Regions from separate parts of the Butyrivibrio fibrisolvens genome, predicted to be linked through region 2. Evidence: predicted binding sites of a transcription regulator. Region 2 holds the regulator's gene; each other region holds the start of a gene.
The links. The regulator Rex, encoded in region 2, represses fermentation and respiration genes when NADH is low (regulators of the CRP and FNR family bind a similar motif). The targets are predictions, from matches to a motif close to ATTGTTAANTANTTAACAAT.
Positions count from the first base shown of each region.

Region 1: a site for Rex is predicted at 1,644-1,663, ahead of ptb (phosphate butyryltransferase). Genes of this name have one in related genera too.
Region 3: a site for Rex is predicted at 2,448-2,467, ahead of gap (type I glyceraldehyde-3-phosphate dehydrogenase). Genes of this name have one in related genera too.

Region 1 is NZ_CP065800.1:1,439,219-1,443,508, forward strand. Features, by position in the region: rRNA gene I7804_RS05820 (23S ribosomal RNA) at 1-148, shown strand, start outside; tRNA gene I7804_RS05825 (tRNA-Asn) at 207-279, shown strand; tRNA gene I7804_RS05830 (tRNA-Glu) at 335-406, shown strand; tRNA gene I7804_RS05835 (tRNA-Ile) at 445-518, shown strand; tRNA gene I7804_RS05840 (tRNA-Val) at 545-617, shown strand; tRNA gene I7804_RS05845 (tRNA-Leu) at 643-728, shown strand; gene I7804_RS05850 (acyl-CoA thioesterase) at 1,091-1,594, shown strand; gene ptb (phosphate butyryltransferase) at 1,738-2,664, shown strand; gene buk (butyrate kinase) at 2,796-3,863, shown strand; gene secA (preprotein translocase subunit SecA) at 4,159-4,290, shown strand, end outside.
Region 2 is NZ_CP065800.1:3,256,904-3,261,193, forward strand. Features, by position in the region: gene I7804_RS13610 (NAD(P)H-hydrate dehydratase) at 1-856, opposite strand, end outside; gene I7804_RS13615 (hypothetical protein) at 926-1,573, opposite strand; gene I7804_RS13620 (redox-sensing transcriptional repressor Rex) at 1,824-2,471, opposite strand; gene abc-f (ribosomal protection-like ABC-F family protein) at 2,661-4,290, shown strand, end outside.
Region 3 is NZ_CP065800.1:3,470,883-3,475,172, reverse strand. Features, by position in the region: gene I7804_RS14475 (type II secretion system F family protein) at 1-83, opposite strand, end outside; gene I7804_RS14470 (transglutaminase-like domain-containing protein) at 100-894, opposite strand; gene I7804_RS14465 (histidinol-phosphatase HisJ family protein) at 1,226-2,041, opposite strand; gene gap (type I glyceraldehyde-3-phosphate dehydrogenase) at 2,555-3,580, shown strand; gene I7804_RS14455 (phosphoglycerate kinase) at 3,696-4,290, shown strand, end outside.

The DNA of each region.
Region 1 (4,290 bases), 1.8 Mb from region 2:
AGGCATCTAAGCGTGAAGCCCCCCTCAAGATGAGATATCCCCACGCAAGTGGTAAGACCCCTTGGAGAGTACGAGGTTGATAGGCACAAGGTGTAAGAGTGGTAACATTCTCAGCTGATGTGTACTAATAGGTCGAGGACTTAACCAAAGAAGTTAAGATAAGTTTGGAGATTCAGTGTTCGGTTTTGAAGGAACAATTAAAACATTCCTCAATAGCTCAGTTGGTAGAGCATTCGGCTGTTAACCGAAGTGTCGTAGGTTCGAGTCCTACTTGGGGAGCTACAGAGTTAGCTTCTGTATATTTTATGTATTTCGCTGTGAGGCGAGACAACGCGGCCCCTTGGTCAAGCGGTTAAGACATCGCCCTTTCACGGCGGTAACAGCAGTTCGAACCTGCTAGGGGTCATTAAGAAGTTTTCTTATGACGCGAAAGCGTAGTTTTTTGGAGCTTTAGCTCAGTTGGTTAGAGCAACCGGCTCATAACCGGTCGGTCCTGGGTTCGAGTCCCCGAAGCTCCACTTTTTTTCAAATATGTTTAAGACATGGGATCTTAGCTCAGCTGGGAGAGCATCTGCCTTACAAGCAGAGGGTCATAGGTTCGAGCCCTATAGGTCCCATTTTCTTTATAAATAATGTTAATACGCCGGCATGGCGGAACTGGCAGACGCCTGGGACTTAAAATCCCATGGGTAGTAATACCCGTACCGGTTCGATTCCGGTTGCCGGCATATTTTAAACGACAAGTTAATAGCTTGTCGTTTTATTTTGTCTATATACAAGAGGTTATAATCACTGCTTTTTCACAAATCAAATATATTATTATATTTCATTATGTCGAATATATAGATATGATAGCTCTTGAAGATAGATAATATGACTTACATAAATACGATATTCAACAAAGATAGATAATATAGCTTGTATAAATAAATACGATATACAACAAAGATAGATATATTATTATCAAAAGTAAATATAATGTGTCTTAGAGGTATGTGATATAACTCTTATATAGAGATCTGACATAACATGTATCGATAGGATTAATATAGAATTCATAAAAGATAAAGTTCTTATTTTGGAGGTATTTATGGTAGAAGATAAGATTGAACGCGAACTTGGATATAAAACAGTGGAAGATTCTAAAGTCGAAAGATATAAAGTAATGATGCACGAAGATATCAATGGCTATGGACGTTTATTTGGTGGCAACCTGATGCTTATGATAGATGAAGCGGCAGGTATTGTTGCTACAAGACACTGTGCTCATACTGTTACAACAGCTGCAGTTGATAATCTTCAGTTCAAGAAACCGGCATTTCTTATGGATATAGTAGTCATTGAAGCATATCTTACCTATGTTGGCAGAACTTCTATGGAAGTCAGAGTTGATACCTATGTTGAGGATCGAAAGACAGGTCTTCGTCATGTCATAAACAGAGCTTATCTTACAGAAGTGTGTCTTGATGATGACGAAAAGCCTCTTACCATTCCTTATGGTCTTAAGATAGAGACTGAGTGCCAGAAAGCAGAATGGGAAGGTGCTCTAAAGAGAATCGCAATGCGCAAGAAGCGTAGGGCAGAGGGATTTTAATTACTAAATATAAGCCATATAGATGGCAGTATTGAAAATTAAAATGTGGTGTGTTATTATTTTAACAAAATGCATGAATAAAAGAGTGTCATATTTCATGAGCACTCATAAAAGCACGGATATGTGAAAGGAGAAGTTTTAAAATGAGTAAGAGTTTTGATGATATCCTGTCTAAGCTCAAGACAACAGGCAAGAAGAAGCTTGCTGTTGCATATGCACAGGATGAGCATGTACTGGAGGCTGTAGAGCTTGCACACCAGAAGGGGATTGTTGACGCAGTTCTTGTAGGCGATGCTGAGAAGATCGCTGAGATCGCTAAGTCTCTTAACATGAACCTTGATGAGTATGAAGTAATTGATGTTAAGGATATGCAGGAAGCTGCTATATGTGCTGTTAAGCTTGTACATGATGGCAAGGCTGATATTTACATGAAGGGTTCTCTTGATTCCAAGACTTTCCTTAAGAGTGTTCTTAACAAAGAAGTTGGTCTTCGTACAGGACAGACACTTTCTCACGTTTGCGTTTTCGAAATTCCGGGTATCGACAGACTTCTGTTCCTTACAGACGTTGCATTCCTTCCTTATCCAACACTTGAAGATAAAAAACAGATCATAGAATATACAGTTAATGTTGCAAGAGCTTGCGGCGTAGATATGCCTAAGGTAGCTCCTCTTGCAGCTGTAGAAGTTGTAAATCCTAAGATGCCAGTTACTGTAGAAGCTGATGAGCTTACTAAGGCTTGCGAAGCAGGAGAGATCAAGAACTGCATAGTTGATGGACCTCTTTCCATGGATCTTGCTATTGATCCTGAAGCTGCTAAGTTCAAACCAGGTGCTGAGAGCCGTAAGATCGTTGGTGATGCTGATATCCTTCTTTTCCCTGATATTCACGCTGGTAACCTTACATACAAGACAATCGTTCGTCTTGCTAAAGTTAAGAATGGTAACATTCTTCTTGGAACTAAGGCTCCTGTTATTCTTACATCACGTTCTGATAGTGTAGATGTTAAGCTCAACTCTATCGCACTTGCTGCTGTAGTTGCAGAAGATCAGAAGAACGGTACTTTATAATCAATAGAAATGTACTTCCGGAAATATAAAATCTTGTAACTATAAATTAAAAATCAAGAATACAGTTAGCTTACGAGGTGCTCGTATGTTTAACCTTTTCCTGATTTTTTCGTAAAAAAGGAGATAACATTATGGCAATCAAAAGCCTTATTATCAATCCAGGCTCAACATCAACCAAGATCGGTATCTTTGAGGATGAAGAACTTAAAATGGACGAGACTCTTCGCCACTCTACAGAAGAGATTTCCAAATATGACTCTATCATTGATCAGAAGGACTTCCGTAAGAACATCATCCTTGATTTCCTTAAGGAAAAAAATATTGATGTTAAGACTTTCGATGTAATCGTTGGTCGTGGCGGACTCTTAAAGCCTATCGAAGGCGGTACATATGAAGTTACTGACGCTGTTATCAAGGATCTTGAGATCGGTGTTCAGGGACAGCATGCATCTAACCTTGGTGGTATCCTTGCTCGTGAGATCGCAGATCAGATCGGTGTTAAGGCTTACATCGTAGATCCTGTTGTTGTTGATGAGCTTAGTGATGTAGCTCGTGTATCAGGTATGCCTGATGTTAAGAGAACATCTATTTTCCACCCTCTTAACCAGAAGGCTGTAGCAAGACGTTATGCTAAGTCTGTTGACAAGAAGTATGAGGATCTTCGTCTTGTTGTTGCTCACCTTGGTGGTGGTGTATCAGTAGGCGCTCACGATCATGGTCGTATAGTAGATGTATATTCTGCATTTGAAGGTGACGGTGCTATGTCTCCTGAGAGATGTGGTGGGCTTCCTACAGGCGCTCTTATAAGACTCTGCTATTCAGGCAAGTTCTCTGAAAAAGAGATGCTCAAGAAGGCTACAGGCGCAGGCGGATTCAATGCTTATCTTGGTACTAATGATGCAAGAGAAGTTATGAAAAGGATCGATGCCGGCGATGAGAAGGCAAGACTTATCATGGATGCATTCATCTATCAGGTATGTAAGGATATAGGTGCTCAGGCAACTGTCCTTAAGGGCAAGGTTGACCAGATCATCATCACAGGTGGTATCGCTTATAATGACAGGATCACATCTGCAATGAAGGAAAGAATCGGTTTCATAGCTCCTGTAACTGTATATCCTGGTGAAGACGAGCTTCTTGCACTCGCTCAGGGCGCTATCCGTGTTATGAACGGTGAAGAAAAGGCTAAGGTATACTAATTTTACCGGTATATAGTAATTCAAATAGTTAATTTAAAGGCTTCCCATGCTGCTAAGCTAGTGGCAGGGAGGCTTTTTCATTGCATAAAGACCCTAGATCCATGGCTAAAGATACAGCTTATAGACGGTAACTTACATTATTTACAAGCTGTTAATTGAATAGACATAAGATTTTTGATATAATGCTAAACGGACTGCGACTATCTGCATGATTTTGGGCATGAAGTTAGCCCAAAAGGCGTATAGTCACAGATGGGTTAATTAACGCCATTTAAGTGGGGAAAGTTGGAAAGTTATGAGTTTACTCGATAAAATTATTGGAACACATTCAGAGAGGGAACTGAAGAGAATCGCTCCTATCGTAGATAAGATTGAATCACTTCGCCCTGCAATGCAGGCTCTTACAGATGAAGAGCTGCGTGCCAAA
Region 2 (4,290 bases):
CCATACCGGCGCCTGTATGGAACGCTGACTTGGAACACAGAAGGCATGCGCCCGTAACCTTATCGCTTCCGGCAATGACTAAAACCTTGCCGAATGTTCCCTTATTACCATAGCCAACTCTCCTTGGAAGAAGGTCTTCGGGACCCTCATCAAAGAAAAAATATTCAGGAAGATTCCCAAGAAAACCGTCCACTGTAATACCGACATCTTCTACAAATAACTGCCCGCAGTACTCAGTGCCGGGGTACAGCAGCTGTCCCATCTTGGCAAAATTAAATGTAACAGTAAGGTCCGCCTTAACAGCAAGAAGATGAACACTTCCCGTATCAGTATCTATGCCGGATGGAATATCAACAGCAACAACAAGTGTAGACTCGTCCTTGAGCTTCTTGCATTCATTGATATACATTATAGCTTCGACATATTCGCCTTCTACATCTTTGGTACATCCGATTCCAAGGACAGCATCTACTATGATATCCCATTCCATTTGTGATTTGGTGGCTCGTACATTGGAAAAAGTGTCCATTGGAATATTGTACGCCTCTGCGCATTTCTTCTGGGATGCAGTATCAGGGTTAGAGTCCTTGTCATCAACAAGAGCTATCTGCACTCTGTAGCCATGCTGATACAAAATCCTTCCGATAGCTATCCCGTCACCGCCATTGCCGCCGTGTCCTGCAACGATCAGAACATTAAAAGCTCTGGAAGTGTGCATAGCTCTCTTCCACTCACCGATTCTGGCAGCAACAGCCAGAGCAGCTCTTTCCATAAGCACGATGGATGGAACCCCAAAGTGCTCTGAAGTATTACGATCGCATGTTTTCATTTCTTTGGCTGTTACTAAATACTGCATATGTCCCCTTTTTGCTTATTATGAATGAGTCAGTACTAATTATTGACCAATTACGAATAAGCCAGTACATTACGTCTGTATGGATCCTGACCCCGGAGTTCTGATCCTGTGATTTCTCTCGGGATCATATTCCATATCGAATATATCTATAACTTCAGGTCCGAAGATATCATGCATATATGAATACAGGTTGAAATTCTCCATCTCACCTTCCTGAAGTCTAATGACCTGTTTCTTGAGCTCTTTTCTCGTATTGGATAGCCACTCATCGATCTCGTTGATCTCATCTGTATTGCGATGAAGTCTTTCGTAGCATACAGACATGGATGCAACCATAACCTTATAATTGAGCTGATATATCTCTCTGGGAAGCCCCAAAAGCTGATCTTCAAGCTCTTCGATCTGGGAATTGCAATCTCCTATAAGTCTCTTCCTGTCATCAAGTTCCTTACCCGCGGACTTATCGCCCTTATTAAGCCTGTCAGATATGCCTATTACTTCATCAAGAAGTGTCTTCTTAAGGCGCTTTATATCCTTGATCTTTTGCTTGAACCTAGCCTGCTCATCCACAAGCTTATTAAGCTCATCGGCAAGAGTCTGCAGCTCATCACTAACACCCTCTTCACCAAAGAGCATCTTCCACTTCTCATCAGTTGTTACAATTGGTATATTCTTGCCAAGTAGAGCCGGCATATAGACATCTTCTTCTCTGGACATAGCATCCTTCCTCTTAGGCACGACTATATCTCAAACAACGAAAACCTGCATTTAGTATTTCGGATAATCCCCCGATTTAATTTAGAATATACTAAAACTCTTCACTTCGACGGACCGGTATATCCAAAGTCTTTAGAGAAAGCTCTATACTTATTATACTATATTTCATCAATATAAATGACAGGCCGCCGGAATCACCTAAGTCCCGGCACAGCCTGCCAATCACTATCGATTTATATATTGCCCAAAATCACTTCTTACCGCCATGGAATCTTTCATAACGGTTAATGTTGTATGACAGCTTCATAAGGCTGTCTGAAAGATGAACATTCTCAACCTGAACATTCTCCGGAACATCAAGATCCACATGAGCAAAGTTCCATATTGCCTTGATGCCTGCCTTAATAAGTCTGTCGGCCATTGGGACTGCCTGCTCCTTGGGAATTGTGAGAACTGCGATATCGATATTGTTCTTCTTGATAAAATCCTCGATCTCTTCTATCGGACGTATCTCAACATCGCCAATCATCTTGCCTTGAAGAGCCGGGTCACGGTCAAATGCACCCTTGAAAACAAATCCTCTTGTTGAAAAATTGGTATAACCCGCCAGAGCTGTACCAAGATTACCCGTTCCTATAATGATGAGCTGGTGCTTCTTATCAATGCCAAGTATCTTACTGATCTCATCATACAGATACTCTACATTATAGCCATAGCCCTGTTGTCCAAATCCACCGAAATTGTTGAAATCCTGCCTTATCTGTGAGGCTGTAACCTTCATTATGTCAGAAAGTTCCTGAGATGAAATCCTCTCTACTCCGCTAGCCTTAAGCTCACCAAGATATCTGAAATAACGGGGCAGGCGGCTGACTACTGCCTGGGATATTTCTTTATCCATGCGCCTTCCTCCTGATCTGTTATTATTGTTAATTTTGTATCACTCTATAATTGTAGCGAATCGTTAAACTTTAGTCAATTGAAATTATATCCTAATCAGTGTAATATATTGCTGTTATGAATAAAATACAAGGCCAGCCATTTCAAGACTGAGCCTGCATTTCAAAGCACAAATGATGCGAGGTATATCATGTTACTTTCATGTCACAATATATGTAAATCTTTCGACGGTAAAGACATCTTAAAAGGTGTTTCTTTTCACATAGAAGCAAATGAAAAAGCAGCTATCGTCGGTATTAACGGAGCCGGCAAGACTACACTTTTAAAGATAATAACAGGGCAGCTGTCACCTGACGAAGGCGAAGTTGTTTTTGCCAAGGATACAAGTTTTGGATACCTGGCACAGAACCAGAACATAGATTCAGGCAATACGATCTATGATGAACTTAAGCTTGTCAAAAAAGATACGATAGAGCTTGAAGAGAAGATCCGCGAAGCTGAAGAACAGATGAAGGTCCTTACAGGAGACGACCTTACAAAGCTCATGAATGACTACACCGCAATGACTCACCACTTCCAGCTTATCGACGGATACGCCTGGCAGAGCGAAGTCGCCGGAGTAGCCAGAGGTCTTGGCTTTACAGATGAAGAGTTCGGAAAGTCCATCAGTACCCTCTCCGGAGGCCAGAAGACAAGAGTTGCCCTTGGTAAGCTCCTTCTCCAAAAGCCTGACCTTATCATCCTTGACGAGCCCACCAACCATCTTGATATGAATTCCATACAGTGGCTTGAGACCTATCTTCTCAACTACAAGGGCGCCGTACTGATCGTATCCCACGATCGTTACTTCCTTGATAAGATAGCAGGCAAGATCGTCGAGATCGACCAGACAAAGGCCGGCATCTACAACGGCAACTACTCTTTCTATGCTACAGAAAAAGAAAAGCGCCGCGCTATAGCATGGCACGCCTACATCAATCAGCAGCAGGAGATCAAGCACCAGCAGGAAGTAATCGATAAGCTTAAGAGCTTCAACCGTGAGAAATCCATAAAGCGTGCTGAGAGCAGGGAAAAGATGCTTGAGAAGATCGAGCGTATCGAAAAGCCTACAGAAGTTGATGATGAGATGAAGATAAAGCTCACACCATCCTGCGTATCAGGTAATGACGTACTAAATGTAGAAGGCATCTCCAAATCCTTTGAAAATGCCCACCTTTTTGAGAATATATCATTCGAAATAAAAAGAGGCGAGCGCGTAGCGATCATCGGCGATAACGGAACCGGTAAGACCACAATGCTCAAGATCATCAACGGTCTTCTTCCTCCTGATGCAGGCAAGATAACCCTTGGCGTCAAAGTTCACCCTGGTTACTACGATCAGGAACACCACGTGCTTCATGATGAAAAGACTCTTTTTGAAGAAATTTCAGATGAGTATCCAACTCTTAATAATACAGAGATAAGAAATACGCTTGCTGCCTTCCTCTTTACTGGCGAAGACGTATTTAAGCGTGTCGGCGACCTCTCCGGTGGTGAAAAGGGTCGTATGTCACTTGCAAAGCTTATGCTCTCTGAAGCTAATCTCTTGCTTCTCGATGAGCCTACAAACCACCTTGATATTACAAGTAAGGAAGTTCTTGAAAGTGCTCTTAACGGCTATGAGGGAACTGTCCTGTACGTAAGCCACGACAGATACTTCATCAACAAGACTGCTACCAGGATCCTGGATCTTACAAACGGCGTACTTGTTAACTATCTTGGTAACTACGACTATTATCTCGAGCACCATGATGAGCGTATGGCTCAGATCCTTGCAGGTA
Region 3 (4,290 bases), 210 kb from region 2:
AGCATGGCATACTGACCGCAGAAACTTGCGGTTTCCTGATTGCTAAGAGCCTTTTGTTTGGGAGCTTTGGATGCTTTTTTCAATGTCAGCCCTTCTTTCTTAATAGATGTATTTGGCGATGTAGCTATCGTCATCTGTTATATAGTTTCTTAGAACATCTTCTGCAGTTGTAGAGCCGAAGGTGGGATCCATTAGCTGCCAGGAAGTTCCGTCAAACTGGACTATTCCGTTGACCCAGCCTTTCTCATCAATATAACAACTGATCCAGGCGTGGTACTCCATTCCTGCATATCCGACTTCCATGTGTGTTGGGATATTCTGTGATCGAAGCATTGCTGACATAAGGCATGCATAATCAATGCATATCCCTTTTTTGGTTTCAAGGACTTCGTCAATGTCCGGGAGGTAGCCACTTTGAACTGTTTCAGCTTCATCGTAGTCATAGGAGATGTTGCTGATCATAAAATTGTAAACATTGGAGATGACATCAAGATCAGAATTGGCACTTAAGGCAAGCTGGCTCCCCATGTCGATTGCTTTCATATCGCTGGTGAACCATACATACTGATTGGGATACAGATAGGGAAGGAACTCATCTTCAAGCGCACTTTCGATAGTAGCAGTAAGTCCGAGAGAGTATTGATTTCCGGATATATTTTCGTAGATATTTATAAGATATGATCCGGCACCTGCTGAAAGAGGGAAGACTTCATCAAGCCCTCCTCCTGTAGTCATATCATAAGTATAAGTGACCTGATCGGGACCTGTGATCTGTAGCTTGACCTTTTCATTGGAACCTGTGTATTTGGCAAAAATATAGCCTTGATCAGAGTTGGAGGCATCTATTATGGCAATATCGTTCTCGTATACTGTAGTGCCTGGTTTCTCCGGCACAAGAACGTGGGGAGTGTTGTCACGACTTCCTTTGACAGTGCTGATCTCATAGCTTGTGCTGCTGACCTGGGCTTTATCTGAAGGTGTGCCGGTATTTGCGCTGCTTTGAGATCTTGTAGTATCGGCGGGCGTAGACGCAGTATTCGAGCAGGCCGATATTATAAGTAGTGATAGAATGAGTATAGCAGGAGTATATAATATTTTTTTCTATATAAAAAAATCATATGGATTCTCCTGGGTGTCCCCTGTCCTCTGGTACAAGCCTGAAATGCTATATTACAAAAAATAAAATGGGCTATCTATGAACATAAACACCTGATCAGGAAGAAGATCACAGGTCGTGGAAAACAGGCTTTCTGTCTTTGAAAGTACAATAAGATGTAAAGCCTGCTTTTAAGGCGGTCTTCCTGGCTCTGTCAAAAGCATATGCCACATGTTCCGGCTTATGAGCATCTGAACCAAATGTTATGATACGTCCGCCAAGCTCTTTGTATCTTGCAAGTATTTCGCCGCAAGGGTTGGGGTCGTTCATACCACTTTGGAATGATTTGGTGTTCACATCGAGACCTTTGTTTTCAGAAATAAGGATCTTCAAGATCTCATCAATTATATCGGAGAATTTTGTAAAGTTATAATCACTTTGACAAGGAATATATCTGACAATATAGTCAAGGTGCCCCAGAACATCGAAGTTATGGAATATTTTGATATTTTCCAAAGTACATTCATAAAATTCTCTTACGGCATCGTCTATGGATCTTCCTTCATAATATGAGGGGTAGTAAGGGTCTTTGTGGTGGCACAAGTGATTGGAACCTATAACAAATTCAAAAGGATATTTGGAAAGAAAATTTTCATTCTGTTCTGTTATCTGGGGCTGGAGCCCAAGTTCTATTCCATAGCGGATGGTGATCCTGGATCTGTATATTTCCTGTAATCTAAGGAAATCCTGTCTATAAGAATCTGCATCTATCTCAAAAAAACCTTCCGGGTTATCAGGCCCTATCGGATAGTCCAGATCCATGTGCTCTGTGAAGCATATCTCCTGTAAGCCCTTGTCTATCGAGCTTTCGATCATGTTCTTCATGGGAGCTGTGCTGTCTCCGGAATGTTCACTATGCATATGATAATCGGCAATAATATTCATGGATGTGGCCTTTCTGGGTGAGGAGTGTTTTCGTAATTGGATAAAGATATTATTGTGATAATACCATAAGTATGTAGATGTGGTCACTGTGCGATTTTAATATCTTTTAATGTCTTTTAAAGCGTTGTATAAAAAAGTTAATAAGATGAAAGAAAAACGATAAATAAAGCGTCGTATAAAGAGTCGTATAAAGTGGCATATAAAGTGCTGGTAAAGGGATATATATAGATATTATAACGTGTTTGCGTTGATTTATCTGTAAATGTTATCATAAAAACGATAACTTATCAGAACATGTGCTTTATTTTACTATATTGTAAGAGAATGGTCTAAGTTATAAGCAATTTTTAAACTTTTTACATTTGCAGACTTGAATTATTCTAATAACTTTTGTAGAATAGAAATTGCTGATAAAAATTTGTCAATCATGGATGGTTTCGTTTAAGAATTCCGTCTTTGAAATTGGAAATAGCAGCAATATAACCAAATATTTCATTTTAGGAGGAACTTAAAATGGCAGTTAAAGTAGCAATCAATGGTTTTGGCCGTATCGGTCGTCTTGCATTCAGACAGATGTTCGAGCACGAAGGAACAGAGATCGTAGCAATCAACGATCTTACAGCTCCTAAGATGCTTGCTCACCTTCTTAAGTATGACTCATCACAGGGCAAGTATAAGTACGCTGATAAGGTTTCTTACGGCGAAGATTCCATTACAGTAAATGGTAAGGAGATCAAGATCTACAAGGAAGCAGACGCTAATAACCTTCCTTGGGGCGAGATCGGAGTAGACGTTGTACTTGAGTGTACAGGTTTCTACACATCAAAGGAAAAGGCTCAGGCTCACATCAACGCTGGTGCTAAGAAGGTTGTTATTTCTGCTCCTGCAGGAAATGATCTTCCTACAATTGTATATAACGTTAACCACGAGACACTTACAGCAGATGACAACATCATCTCAGCTGCATCTTGTACAACAAACTGCCTTGCACCTATGGCTAAGGCTCTTAACGACTTCGCACCTATCCAGTCTGGTATCATGGCAACAATCCATGCTTACACAGGTGATCAGATGATCCTTGACGGACCTCAGAGAAAGGGTGACCTTAGAAGAGCACGTGCAGGCGCTGTTAACATCGTTCCTAACTCAACAGGTGCTGCAAAGGCTATCGGTCTTGTTATCCCTGAACTCAACGGCAAGCTCATCGGAGCTGCACAGAGAGTACCTGTACCGACAGGTTCAACAACACTTCTTTTCGCAGTTGTTAAGTCTGACAAGGAACTTACAAAGGAAGCAATCAACGAGGCTATGAAGAAGGCTTCTGATCCTGAGACATTCGGTTACAACGAAGACGAGATCGTTTCTTCTGATATCGTTGGAATGACATATGGTTCACTCTTCGATGCTACACAGACAATGGTTACAGCTATCGGCGATGGCCTCTATGAAGTTCAGGTTGTTTCATGGTATGACAACGAGAACTCATACACATCTCAGATGGTTAGAACAATCAAGTACTTCGAGAAATTCGTTAAATAATTATTTTTAACCTAGTTCTTGCAGGAGGTCCGGTCCAATAGGACCGAACCTCCTTTTCATTATCGGGCCTTGTACAGATCCGGTTCAATCAAATTCATTCAGGAGGAAATATACTATGGCACTTAATAAAAAGTCTGTAGATGATTTCAACGCAAAGGGCAGAAGAGTCCTTGTTAGATGCGATTTCAACGTACCACTTAAGGAAGGCAAGATCACAGACGAGACACGTATCGTTGCAGCTCTTCCTACAATCAAAAAGCTTATTGCTGATGGCGGCAAGGTTATCCTTTGCTCCCACCTTGGCAAGGTTAAGAACGGACCTAACGAAGGTGAGTCTCTTGCACCAGTTGCTGAAAGACTTTCAGAGAAGCTTGGCAAGAAGGTTAACTTCGTATCTGATTACAACGTAACAGGCGAAGCTGCTACAAAGGCTGTAGCTGAGATGGCTGAAGGCGATGTTGTTCTTCTTCAGAACACACGTTTTAGAGGCAAGGAAGAGACTAAGCCTGAAGATGCTGGTGAGAAGTTCGCACAGGAACTTGCTGATCTTTGTGATGACTATGTATGTGATGCTTTCGGTTCAGCTCACAGAGCACATGCTTCTGTATCAGTTGTTACTAAGTATGTTCGTGAAAAGGGCGGCACATGCGCAGTTGGTTACCTCATGCAGAAGGAGATCGATTTCCTTGGTAACGCAGTAGAGAACCCTG